Regions from separate parts of the Flectobacillus rivi genome, predicted to be linked through region 3. Evidence: riboswitches for the same ligand, from Rfam matches in the RefSeq annotation. Region 3 holds a riboswitch; each other region holds the start of a gene.
What was found. Region 3 has a riboswitch for cobalamin ahead of QM481_RS16395 (TonB-dependent receptor plug domain-containing protein). Riboswitches for the same ligand answer to the same signal wherever they lie in the genome.

Region 1: another riboswitch for cobalamin. It lies ahead of metE (5-methyltetrahydropteroyltriglutamate--homocysteine S-methyltransferase); the one in region 3 lies ahead of QM481_RS16395 (TonB-dependent receptor plug domain-containing protein).
Region 2: another riboswitch for cobalamin. It lies ahead of QM481_RS20950 (TonB-dependent receptor plug domain-containing protein); the one in region 3 lies ahead of QM481_RS16395 (TonB-dependent receptor plug domain-containing protein).

Annotation. Positions count from the first base shown of each region.
Region 1 covers NZ_JASHIE010000009.1:241,935-246,692, reverse strand. Annotated here, with positions in the region: gene metE (5-methyltetrahydropteroyltriglutamate--homocysteine S-methyltransferase) at 1-2,076, opposite strand, end outside; cobalamin riboswitch at 2,563-2,760, opposite strand; gene QM481_RS13815 (efflux RND transporter periplasmic adaptor subunit) at 3,097-4,179, shown strand; gene QM481_RS13810 (ABC transporter permease) at 4,176-4,758, shown strand, end outside.
Region 2 covers NZ_JASHIE010000017.1:22,135-26,892, forward strand. Annotated here, with positions in the region: gene QM481_RS20940 (Hint domain-containing protein) at 1-273, shown strand, start outside; gene QM481_RS20945 (GSCFA domain-containing protein) at 971-1,948, opposite strand; cobalamin riboswitch at 2,108-2,314, shown strand; gene QM481_RS20950 (TonB-dependent receptor plug domain-containing protein) at 2,448-4,409, shown strand.
Region 3 covers NZ_JASHIE010000011.1:164,484-169,241, forward strand. Annotated here, with positions in the region: gene QM481_RS16395 (TonB-dependent receptor plug domain-containing protein) at 1-1,663, opposite strand, end outside; cobalamin riboswitch at 1,827-2,029, opposite strand; gene QM481_RS16400 (GH92 family glycosyl hydrolase) at 2,420-4,717, shown strand.

The DNA of each region.
Region 1 (4,758 bases), on a different contig from region 3:
ATCCAATAATTCCATTTGCGAACGAGAAGTTTCAATCGTAATTACATCAGCATCCAAATCAGCAATCGAATCGATAATATCATTAAATTCTGAATAGCAAGCATGTGTATGTATTTGTGTACGATTAGATACGCCTGAAGCACTCAAACGAAAGGCTTTTACTGCCCAATCCAAGTAAATTGGCGCATTTTCTTTTCTCAATGGTAAACCTTCACGTATGGCTGGTTCGTCAATCTGGATAATTTTGATGCCTGCTTTTTCTAAAGCGACAACTTCCTCACGGATAGCCAATGCCAACTGAAATGCTGTTAATCGTCTTGGTTGGTCGTCTCTCACAAATGACCATTGTAACATGGTGATTGGTCCTGTGAGCATTCCTTTCACAATTTTAGAAGTTTGTGATTGTGCATATTTCGTCCAGCGAACTGTCATATCTCCTTTGCGCTCAATATCTCCAAAAATAATGGGAGGTTTCACACAACGGCTGCCATAACTTTGTACCCAGCCATTTTGAGAAAATACATAACCAGACAATAGCTCACCAAAGTATTCAACCATATCATTACGCTCGAACTCGCCATGAACTAATACGTCCAAGCCCAATTCTTCTTGCCAATGAATGGCCTTTTTGATTTCAGTTTCTACTTCTTGTGTATAAACTTCATCAGAAATAAGACCTTTTTTATAATTAGCTCTTAACTGACGTACTTCTGTTGTTTGAGGAAAAGAACCAATCGTTGTTGTAGGTAACAGCGGTAATCGTAATAATTCTTTTTGAATCGACTGGCGAAGTGCAAACGGTGCTTCACGCTCAAAATCAGCGTTTTTAATACCTTGAATTTGAGATTTAACCGTTGGACGATGAATGAGGGTTGAAGACTTTCTACTTTCGATAGCCTGTTGATTTTCAGTCAAAATAGAAGCTAAACTGCTAAACAATTGTGGTTTGGTCAAATCAGCCAATGTACGCACCTCCTTCAATTTTTGTTTAGCGAAAGCCATCCAATTTTTGATGGTTGGAGTTAATACACTTTCGTCTTTTTCCAAATCCAAATCGTAAGGCGTATGCAATAATGAACACGATGGTGCAATCCAAACACGCTCTTCTCCAAGTTTTGAAAGAGCTTTTTCAATAAAACTTAAAGAGTTGGTAAAATCATTTTTCCAAATATTTCTACCATCTACTAAGCCCAACGAAAGCTTGGTAGTTCCATTGACAAAAGCTTCCTGATCGAGAATATCTCCTAATTGAGACGGACAACGAACTAAATCAACATGAAGGCAATCGACAGGGAGGCTTAACGTAGTAGATAAATTATCGCCAGAACATTCAAAATAAGTCGCCAAAACGATTTGAAGGGCAGGCAATGCTTTTCTAATTTGCTGATAAACTTCTTGGAAAACAGCTCTTTCTTTTGCCGACAAATCCATCACCAAATAAGGCTCATCAATTTGAATCGTATGTGCGCCACGACTTTCAAGTTCCTGTAATAACTCGATATAAACAGGCAACAAACGCTGAATCAAGTCTAGACGATTAAATCCTTTTTCCTTTTCTTTTCCTAAAAGCAAATAAGAAACGGGGCCAATCAAGACAGGTTTGGTGATTATATCCAATCGTTTTGCCTCTTCAAACTCTTGAATGGGCTTATTTGAGAATCTATAAAATTGTTGATTTTTAGTAAATTCAGGAACGATATAGTGGTAATTGGTATCAAACCATTTGGTCATCTCGCAGGCTACGACGTCAAAACCTTCCTTCTGATAACCACGAGCCATAGCAAAATAAATATCTAATTCTTTACTAGATTTTCCATCCACTAATGCCTGATAACGTTGTGGAATTACGCCTAGTGTCAATGACAAGTCTAGTACATGATCATACAAAGAAAAATCGTTGCTTGGAATAAGGTCAATGCCATTTTCCTGCTGGATTTTCCAGTGTTCTAATCTCAACTGATATGCCTGAGACTGTAATTCTTCTTTACTGATTTTGCCTGACCAGTATTGTTCGCAGGCTTTTTTGAGTTCTCTTTTGCTACCGATACGTGGATAGCCAAGGATGTGAGTAAGCATGTTGGTTGAATGTTTAAAAATGAAATACTCAACCATTTAGGCACAACACACAAAACCTTCAACGAATGGAACAGATTTTTCAAAAGCTTTCAGGTATCAGCTTTCGGCTTTCTCAAAAGCAAACATCATGAAACACCACATTTTGATGTTTAACAAAAGCTGACCTGAATTTATATCAATAGAGCTTATTAGTTTTATGAGTATGTTTAAAAATTTTATCTGGCATTTGTTGAAAAAACAAATTTTCATTTTGACACTCCTTACTTTTCTTGTCTTGACACAAGAAAAGTAACAAAAGAAAGTCAAGAAATCCTAAACTCGCCTGCGGCTCAAACAACAGGATTTCAGAAAAACAAATAGATACTTTTATTTTTCAATGACTTATAAAATTTAAACATAGTCTTAAAATCACTAATGTGCTCAATCACTCATTCGTAAATGAGTTTGAAAAATCAATGCGCGTCCAACACCCTATTCGTGAGAGTCTTGTCATTGAGAAAAGCAGCAAGTCTCCTGACTTATAACATCGTTGTACTCCTTCTCATTCCAGCTGGAACAATGGATATATTGTACACGACTTGCCCCGAAGAGCGGTTAAATACAGTAGCACGTCTGTTCGTGATTCACACACGATTCCTTTTTAAATCAAAGCAACACTTTGATACTACTTTTCCGATTGATGTGTAAAATGGATGGGACAAAGGTAGATTGCCACAAAGATATATTTTTACACTTCACTGATTTTTAGTAAAAAATCAGATATTTAAATAAAAATAATCACCAATTTTAGTTATTTTATCTTTATAAATAGGCAATAAAGGTTTATATATCTTTCAGGATTTTAACAAAAAGTAAAACTTCATATAGTATTTACCCAAGATTTTGACCATTATCAAGACAAAAACCAATTATCCTCATGATTGAGTTTGCAAAATCTTTCTAATTTTAAACATTCCTACATCATCAAACAAAATGATGCTTTGAGAGGCTGACGTATAAACAACTTTAAAGTTAACACACATGAAACATTGGTTGGCAGGAGTCTTACTGATAGGTCTGATAACAGGCTGTAAGAAAAAGGTGGAAACGATTTACCCTCAAATTCAGGCAATTTCCGAGTCAGTTTATGCTTCGGGGATCGTAAAAAGTGTCAATCAATATCAGGTTTTTCCTAAAAACGCAGGAGTTATTGCTTCTTTAAAAGTAAAAGAAGGTGATTTTGTCGAAAAAGGGCAAATTTTATTCGAAATCGCTAACCCTAGTGCAAAACTCAATATCGAGAATGCGGAGTTGAGTTTTGAAAATGCTTCTGTCAAATCTAATCAGGAACGTTTGCGTGATGCGGTTATCGCTAAAGATTTAGCTTATCAAAAACTACGTTCAGACTCCCTGCTTTGGCGTCGACAAAATGCTCTTTGGCAACAACAAATCGGAACAAAAGTAGATCAAGAACAGCGTGAACTAGCCTATCATAACTCCCAAACAGCCTTCCAATCAGCCGAAATACGAGTGAGCGAATTGCGTCGTCAAATTAAATTCTCTGCCGAACAATCTGCCAAAAATGTCGCTTTGGCCAAGAGTATAGCTTCTGACTTTGCCGTTCGAGCCGAGGTGTCTGGACGTATTTATAGTTTTTCGAAAGAAATAGGTGAAATGGTTGCTATCCAAAACCCTGTGGCTATTATCGGCGATGCAAAAGCTTTTATACTTGAATTACAAATCGACGAAGATGATATTACTCGTGTCAAAATTGGACAAAAAATATTACTTACTTTAGATAGTTACGACAAACAGGTATTTGAAGCCAGAGTTAATAGCATTGACCCTTTAATGAATGAAAAAACTAGGACTTTTACAGTAAAAGCTGGCTTTATAGTGCAACCTCAAGTCTTGTATCCCAACCTCAATGTAGAGGCAAATATCATTACTGCTGAAAGACCAAAGGTATTGACGATTCCAAGAAATTATTTGGTTGATGAACAGTTTATCTTGGACAAAGATGGTCAAAAAAGACCTGTAAAAGTTGGACTGAAGGACTTCCAACGTGTTGAAATTTTATCAGGGATTACTGCCCAAGACGCTATCCAAAAACCTACGCTATGAACTACCCACTAATTTGGAATATTGCTCAATCGCTATCTTTGGCTCGTTGGAAACAAACCTTGGTGGCGGCCATTGGGGTGATGTTTAGTATTACCATGTTCATCGCATTGTTGGGTTTTATGAACGGGCTCAACGACCTCTTGGATAGCTTAGTATTGAATAGAACCCCACATGTACGACTTTTTAACGAAATAAAAGCCAATGAAAATCAGCCTATTTTGCTAGATAGTCGTTATAAGAAATATCACAATTTTATCAGGTCTATCAAGCCCAACGGGAAAAATGCTCAGATTGCCAACAGTGCTGCCATCATTAATACTTTAAAAAAAGACAAACGCGTTTTGGGAATTTCACCCAAAATGATTGCCCAAGTATTTTTCAATGTGGGCGAAACAGATGTAACAGGCGTAGTCAACGGAATAGATGTAGAGGCAGAAGCAAGACTTTTTTCGTTTGGCGATTACGTTACTTCAGGTTCGTATATGGATTTGAAAAATATTCCCAATAGTATTATTTTGGGAAAAGGTTTGGCAGACAAAATGTTAGCAAATATTGGCGATGTGGTACAAATCACCACCG
Region 2 (4,758 bases), on a different contig from region 3:
GACCAAGCGTTTGCTTCGACACAACCGCTTTTTCAATTAACAGAATTGGAAGGTACAGCCAATCATCCTGTAATGACTACTACTGGTCATGCCAAATTAGGTAAGTTGAAAGTGGGTGAACAAGTTTTGATGTACAATAGCGATACGCATACTTTTAATCGCTATAAAGTATTTTCAACTAATTCAGACTATCGTACGGTCGAAAAGGTATATAACCTTCGTACCGCTAATGATAAATACCTCGTAAATTCTATCGTGGTATTAGAAAAATAAGTGAAATGGTTTAATGCACATCGAAGGTTTCGGCCTTCAACCTAAATGTTAAGCCTACCGAAAGGGACTTAATTTTTTTGAGATTGTTTTTGGATAATTTTTAAATCCTTTCTCTTCTAGGGAAAGGATTTATTTTTTTTATATGGGGCAATATCTGCTATTTGAGTGTTTTTTGAGCGAATTACATGACTTAAATAGCTTTTTTACATAAGGTGTATTTTAGTACTAAATCAAGATTTGTTTTTGGTATAAAAAGAGGGGATGAAAATATTTGTTCATTTTGTTTAAAAAAAAATTGTTAAAATTATATTTTATTCAAAAAATGCTATTACATTTGTAAAGCTAAGCAGTTAGCAATATTCAAAAACAATCTCGACAAGATATAAAGTGATTCTCTAGATTAGAGAAAACAATTTGACTTAACAAAAGATTTGAATCCAGAAACGGATAGAAGCTTTTAAAGATATTTTCAGAGCGAATTTTAAAATGATAAAATTTTAGGGTCACCGTAAGTGACAAACTATGAAAGTACCAATTTGATTAATTTACTAAACTCAAAACAACTATTTAACTTTGAAGCTCTGATAAGCCCCAGCTAACCACTGGGGCTTTTTTATTGAGTAATTTAGTGATTTTCTATTGAGTGATTGTTGAAATTCTCCTTCAAGTTTTGTCAATACAGATAACGAATATACCGTTAACGATTAACCTCTTTCACGATTTGTGCTAAAACCTGCTGTTTCTCTGCCGATATATCTACTTGGTTTTCTATACCCTCCAGTTGCTTTAATACATTTTGTAAAAACTTCTGATGAGCTTCGGACGTAATATCAAAAGGCTTGTGAGTTAACGCTCTTTTGATTTGTTGCCATTTAGGTAAAAAAGTTTGTAAATCGTCTGAAAAATAGGTTTTTGTAAACTGCTCAAAAATATATTGCTCTGCCACTTCATTGGGATGAATCATGTCTGCCTTATAGAAACGATAATCACGAAGATCGTCTATCATGATTTCATAAGATGGAAAATACGCTACATTTTCATAATCAGCACTGAGATAATGACAGGCCGTTCGAAGAATTGATTTTGACAATTGGTTTTCGGCAAGTCCTTCTTTGGTATGTCGCACTGGCGAAACAGTAATAATGATTTTTAGAGAAGGATTTAATTCTGTTATGGCTTTATGCAACTCTGCAAACTTTTTACAAATATCCTTCACACTCAATAAATCCTTTTCAAATAAGCTTGCGGGCATTTTATGACAATTGGCTACATAGCTCGGTGTAGTTTTGAGCTGATGCACAAATGCCGTTCCGAAGGTTAAAACTAATAAGTCATATTGCTGAATCTGAATTTTTGCTAAGCTATCATTCAGTAATTCCTTTAGAGATTCCTGCTGAGAAGCAAAAAATTGCGAATGAAAATCATAATGCAACCATGTTTGTTGGTGCTGTACAAATAGTCGCTCATCGGCTTGTTGGTAGTTAGGATTCAAAAGTTTGAATATCGACATGGGGTTAAACAACGTCCCGAAAGGGTTAACTTCGGTCGCAATTTTGTTTTCTTCAAGCTTTTGTCCGATAACCTGTGCAAAGCATGAACCAACTGTCAGTACCTTGGACTGAAGTTGTATTTGAAAGGGCGATTTTTCTATTTTTATTGGCGTTCTGAATTCCATAAGGCGATTTTGACTGAATATTTTACAAAGGTAAAGTTAAGCAATTTAGGCTATGATAAGTTTTAAAGCCTGTTTAACAGACACTCTGTTAGTCTTAAAATAAGATTCTAAAATTGAAAAGAATTCTCTATTCTCTAATTCCCTCAATCACAATTTACTACCTTTGTACCAGATATAGGTGCTTTATACGTCAAATCTACGAAGTGTTAAAGCTTAATAGGGAATTAGGTGCAATACCTAGACTGTCCCCGCAACTGTAAGTTTCAATGATGTCGAATTCAATCTTCATGGCCACTGCCCGTCGGGCGGGAAGGCTCGAAGTCGATGAAACAAGTCAGGAGACCTGCCTTTTATCTATTCTTGGTACAATTTACGGTGGATGAGTTGTCGCTGAGCGTTCGCTTTTCTGTTCATTTTCTTGCCTTTTAATGTCAATTCATTTGAGCCTATCCTATAGGCACGAGTGTTAACTTTAGGGAAGAAAACAATCATCAAATCAATGTTTAAATCTTTATTTTTCTGTTCAGGATTACTTTGCGTGGCAAGCCTAAGTATGGCTCAAAACAATGTGACAAACCTTAATGAAGTAGTAGTTACGGCCAATAAAGTACCTCAAAAGCAACTGCAAACAGGAAAAGTTTTAACCGTTATATCCAAAGAAATTTTGGAGCGCAATGTGGGCAAGTCGCTGGGAGAGCTACTCAACCAACAAGTGGGCATGCAGGTAGTAGGTTCGCAATTAACACTTGGTGCAAATCAAGAAGTAAGTATCAGAGGCTTGAGCAATGGTTATGCTCTTTTGCTCATGGACGGCATTCCATTGAACGACCCTTCTACGATTGGTAATTATTTTGACTTAAACGTTATTTCGATAGACCAAATCGAAAGAATTGAAATTTTGAAAGGAGGGCAATCCACCCTTTATGGTTCGGATGCCGTTGGTGGTGTTATTAATATTATTCGTAAAAAAGCTGACAGTAAACCATTTAGTGCGCAAGCCAATCTTTCGGGAGGAAGTTATGGAACTTGGAAGGGAGCTTTGAATTTGAGTGGTACTTTAAATAAAAACTCCAGTTATTCTTTGGCTTACACCAAGTTGTATTCAAAGGGTATTTCGCAGGCAGCTAATAAAAAAGATGATAACCTAAACGAAAAAGATGCGTTTAATCAAGATGCGCTTCGTGCTCAGTTTCAGCAAAAATTTGGTACAAACCTTACAACCAAAGTTTTTGTAACCCACGAAACTTATCGTGCCGACATTGATAATGGAGCATTTAGCGACGATAAAGACTTTGTAGCCAATAGCAGCAGCACACAAATAGGAGTAGGGGCAGAGTATTTTGTGGGAGGAGGTAAATTAGTGGCTAATTACCATTATAACGACCTCAAACGTAGCTATATCAACGATTCTAATTATGTTGCTCCTGATGCGTATGACAAGTATTCAGCTAGTAATTATGGTGCAAAAACTAACTATGCAGAATTATATGGCAGTTGGAGTTTGGGTAAAAATGTAACATGGTTGATTGGTGCAGAATACCGTGCTCAGAAAATGAGTCAAACCTATTTGTCTATCAGCGATTGGGGACCTTATGAGGATGCTCCATTGAGTGATGATTTGGCAAATGTAAACCAAGTGAGTGGTTACACATCTTTTACCTTGAATAATTTAGGTGGTTTTGGTGCTGAAGCAGGAGGACGTTACAATCATCATTCTTTGTACGGAAATAATTTTACCTACACCCTCAATCCTTATTATTTGTTAGGCAAAAATCTAAAGGTATTAGCTAACTTTTACTCAAGCTTTAAGTCGCCGACTTTGTATCAATTGTATTCTCCTTACGGAAATACAGCTTTGAATCCTGAAAAGTCATTCACGCAAGAAGGCGGTTTTCAGTTGTTTAGCAATAACCAACAATCCTATTTCCGTGCTGTGTATTTTAATACAACCATCAATGATGTGATTATTTTCCAGTCAATTAGTACTGCGCCTTATGGCAAGTATGTTAATTTCAATAAGCAAGCAAGTAAAGGTTTGGAATTGGACGCTCAAGCGCAATTAGGCAAGTTCAATATGTCGGCTACCTATACGCACCAAATTGGAGAATTGACTACCAAAGTAGCAGGAAAAGACACTACTTACAAAAATTTGATTCGTCGTCCAGAAAATGCCTTTACCTTGAGTTTGGGTTATCAGGCTACTTCAAAATTGTATGTTAGTTCAACCTTGAGAGGCATTGGCGCTCGTAAGGACACCTACTATGATAATGACCAATTCAAATCAATTAACGTGGATTTGGATGCGTATCAGCTATTAGATGTTTATGGTGAATATCGCATCAATTCAAAAATCAAAGCGTATGCTGATTTGAGAAATATTTTGAATACCAAATTTGTAGAAATAACAGGCTACCAAACCCGTCAATTTAATGCAAGTATTGGGTTGAGTTTGCAGTTTTAAAAACAATAGAGTGAACAGGCACAAAGGCACAAAGTGGCAAAGTGAAAAGACATTTTGTACTTGTGCTTGAATTGAATATCCAGTTTTAAAAACAATAGAGTGAACAGGCACAAAGTGGCATAGTGAAAAGACTTTTTGTACTTGTGCCTGAATTGAATATCCAGTTTTAAAGATAATAGAGTGAACAGACACAAAGGCATAAAGTGGCAAAGTGAAAAGACTTTTTGTACTTGTGCTTGAATTGAATATCTAGTTTTAAAAACAATAGAGTGAACAGGCGCAAAGGCACGAAGTGATATGGTGAAAAGACTTTTTGTACTTGTGCTTGAATTGAATATCTAGTTTTAAA
Region 3 (4,758 bases):
CATAGGTGGTGTCTTTACCAGCTACTTGTGTAGTTACTTCGCCATCTACAAAGGTATAATTGGCTTTTACTTGTGCTTTGCCAATACCCCATTGAGCATCTACTTCAAACCCATGGTCTTTCTGTTGACTCAAGTTTACATAACGTCCCCAAGGGTCTTGGTTGATACTGATATAAGCAATCACATCTTTGATATTGCGATTGAAGTACACCCCACGAATATATGATTGGTGATTCTTGCTAAAAAATTGGGCACCGATTTCACCTGTTTTACCTACCTCTGGCTTCAAAGCTTCGTTGCCATAAGGTGAGAATAATTGGTATAAGGATGGCGCTTTGTAGCTTGAAGAATAGGTAGCTAATACTTTTAATCTTGACCCAACCCAATAGAACGGATTAACGTTATACGTAAAGTTGTTACCATAAATAGAATGATTGTTGTAACGTCCACCAAGCTCTAAACCAAATCCATTGAAGTCTTGTAAATTCAAAGAAGTATAGCCACTAAACAAACTTGTATTGGCTGTTGAAGCTTTAATAGCTGGACTTTCATATGGGCCATAGCTACTGATAGACAAATACGTTTGGTCGGTATTTTGCCAACGGTTTTCTACGCCTAATACCCATTTGATTTTATCAGAAAATGTATGAGCATAGTAAGCCTCCGCAAATCTTGCTACGCCACGGTAGTATCCATAAGAATATTTGGCAAAAGCACCAGCCTCCACATGAGCCGAATCATCAACATAAACTCTTTGACCGTTAGTTTGCTGAAAATTGACCGTTAATTTTCCATTTTTCAATTGGTAAGCACCGCCAACAGACCAAAGCAAGTTCTTATTTTCAAAAGTATAGTCTTTTTCATCTTTGAAAGACCCTGCATCCAAGTCAGTTTTGTAATAATTACTCATCAAATCAGCTCTCAACGTTAAGTTTTCACCTACTTGTTGACCCAATTTTACCTGAAAATTATTTTGCTTAAAACCGTCATTATCAAAAGCAGTTTTAGCTGTTTCTGGCTGTTTAGCTGCAGAGATACCATTTGATTTAGTACCATTCCACGACAAGCCATAAGTCGTTTTTTTGTACTGACCGCCTGCATTTACACTAGCACGGTAGGTATCATAGCTACCACCTGCCAAGCTTCCACTAAGACCTAATTTTTTACCACTATTTTTTGTCGTGATAATATTAATGACACCTGCTACAGCATCGGAACCATACAAACTAGACTGTCCACCTTTCAAAATCTCGATACGCTCGATTTGGTCGATAGCAATCAAGTTGATGTCAAACGAAGTAGAAGCACCAGAAGGGTCATATACAGGCAGGCCATCGACCAAAATCAAAGTATAACCAGCGCCTGCGCCACGCAAATACAAATCTTGGTTAGTACCAAGTGTATTCTGAGAACCAATTACCGTAAGGCCAACTTGTTGATTCAACAACTCGCCTATGGTTTTACCTTTGCTACGCTGGATTGTAGCTGCATCAATTACTGTAACTACTTTTCCTGACTGAGACTGCTTTTGAGGATATTTGTTTGTACTAACAACTACCTCATCAAGCACCTGAGTCTTTTCTGAATTTTGAGCAATACTTTCTACACTTGCACATAAGGCAAGCATTACTACTGATGGAATAAACTTTGAAGAATAAAACATTTAGAATTTGAACTTCCATTTTTTTATTAACCCATTTCAAAACATTCATTCTAATACCGCAAAAGACAGCACAGAGAACTGTTTAAAAATGTTGATAATGGTCAATAAAAAAAGTGAAAATACTATGCGAACGCTCGATTTTTGCTCATCCTCCGTAAGCGCCTATCAAGAATAATCTATGGCAGGTCTCCTGACTTCACTCGTCAAACTCGAACCTTCCCGAATTGCTTCAGTGGTTATGAGGATTGAGTTGACACGATTGAGTGTTACAGTTGCGGGGACAGTTCAGGTATCACACCTGATTCCCTATTAAGCTTTGAGGTTTTTACTGGGAAAAACTAAAGCACCATAAACTGTTGGCAAAGTTAGGCAAAAAATTAGGACAAAAAAAATAGCGTATCAACTAAATCGATACGCTATTCCAAACTACACCAAATATTATTATGATAACCACAATTGTGGCTCTCGAAAGTCTTGTTTCATTGTAAAAGCACTTTGATGTTACAAATTTGAGTATTTATTATTAATAATAAAATAAGTAATTATACTTAATTGTTAGCAAAATTTATAGATTTAAAATAAGTGCTTTCTTAAATTACTCAAAAAAAACCAGAAAGTCACAAACTTTTATTTTTCGGACTCTCATGCAAATGCGTATAATCATTTCAAACAAATCTGTTAACTTCAAAGCCAATCTCAATTTTTTACATTAATTCTATAATCAAACATTTTTTTACTCCCTGAAATTTTAAAAAAATGACCCATTTTCTAAAAAACTCAAAAATCTTAACACTTTTATTCGGCAGTTTGACGCTTGGTACACAAGCCCAAACCGTTGATAAAGTAAATGACCCCGTAGAATGGATTAATCCGTTGATGGGTACAGCTTCAAAGCCTAGTCTTTCTACAGGAAACACTTATCCAGCCATTGCTTTGCCTTGGGGGATGAATTTCTGGATGCCACAAACTGGAAAAATGGGCGATGGTTGGGCTTACACTTACGATGCCGACAAAATTCGTGGCTTCAAACAAACTCACCAACCAAGTCCTTGGATCAACGACTATGGTCAGTTTGCGATTATGCCTATCACTGGCAAAATTCGCTTTCAGGAAGACCAACGTGCTAGCTGGTTTTCACACAAATCCGAAATTGCTAAGCCCTATTACTACAGTGTGTATTTGGCAGATCATGACGTTACTACCGAAATCACACCTACGGAACGTGCGGCTATGATGCGGTTTACCTTTCCGAAAACTGACAGCGCTTTTGTAGTAATTGATGCTTTGGATAAAGGTTCTTTTGTGAAAATTATTCCTGAAAAAAATCAAATCATTGGTTATACTACCAAAAACAGTGGTGGCGTTCCCGAAAATTTCAAGAACTATTTTATCATTCAGTTTGACAAGCCTATTACTTACAAATCGGTTTGGAAAGCTAAAGAATTACTTGCGAACGAATTATCAGTAACAGATAATCATGTTGGGGCGGTTGTAGGATTCAAAATTTCCAAACGTGGCGAGCAAGTAACAGCTAAAATTGCTTCTTCTTTTATCAGTTTTGAACAAGCTGAAATTAACCTAAAAGAAGTAGGAAATCAATCCTTCGAGGAGGTCAAAAACTTAGGAAAAGGTATTTGGAATACCGCTCTTTCAAGAATTGCAGTAGAAGGCGGCAGCGTAGACCAAACTCGTACTTTTTACTCGTGTTTGTATCGTACCATGCTTTTTCCAAGAAAATTCTATGAACTAGATGCCAAAGGAAAAGTTGTTCACTACAGCCCTTATAATGGTCAAGTATTGCCAGGCTATATGTTTACAGATAATGGTTTTTGGGACACCTTCCGTGCGGTATTTCCATTCTTTAACCTAATGCACCGTAATTTGAACTCACAAATTATGGAAGGGTTGGTCAATGCCTATAAAGAAAGCGGGTTTCTTCCAGAATGGGCAAGTCCCGGGCACCGTGACTGTATGATTGGTTCAAACTCAGCTTCCTTAATAGCCGATGCTTATATCAAAGGCGTTAGAGGTTTTGATGTTGAAACACTCTATCAAGCAATGTTGAAAAACAGTGAAAATGAAGGGCCATTAACATCGGTAGGTCGTAAAGGCGTAAAATACTACAACGATTTAGGATATGTACCTTATGATGTAAAAATCAACGAAAATGCTGCTCGTACACTTGAATATGCTTACGATGATTTCTGTATTTATCAGTTAGGAAAAGCATTAAATAAGCCAGCTTCAGAATTAGAGAGATTTGCCAAACGTTCACAAAATTACAAAAATCTCTATGACCCAAGTCACAAATTGATGCGTGGCAAAAATGCAGATGGTAACTTCCAATCACCTTTCAATCCGTTCAAATGGGGCGATGCGTTTACAGAAGGTAACTCTTGGCATTACACTTGGAGTGTATTCCATGACATTAAAGGATTATCAAATTTGATGGGCGGTAAAAAGGAATTTGCCAATATGTTGGATTCTGTTTTTGTGGTTCCGCCCGTTTTCGATGACTCGTATTATGGCTTTGTGATTCATGAAATTCGTGAAATGCAAATTATGAATATGGGTAATTATGCACACGGCAATCAGCCTATTCAGCACATGCCTTACTTGTATAATTACGCAGGACAACCTTGGAAATCACAATATTGGGTGCGCGAGGTGATGAACAAACTCTATCAGCCAACGCCAGATGGTTATTGTGGTGATGAAGATAACGGACAGACTTCTGCTTGGTATGTTTTCTCGGCAATGGGCTTCTACCCTGTTTGTCCGGGTACAGACCAATATGTATTAGGTGCTCCATTATTCAAAAAAGTAACCTTGTCACTTGAAAATGGTAAACAAGTTGTGATTAAAGCGCCAAACAATAGTGCTGATAACAAGTATATTGGCAATTTGAAATGGAATGGCAAAGATTATTCTAAAAACTGGTTAAGCCACAATGATTTGCAAAAAGGAGCCACTTTGGATTTCTTGATGCAGTCAAGCCCAGCGACGAACAGAGGTGTATCGGAGACAGACATTCCTTATTCGTTTGTGAAGTAAAATTGTGATTATGGTTGTGGTACTTTTTTTAGAGCTCTCAC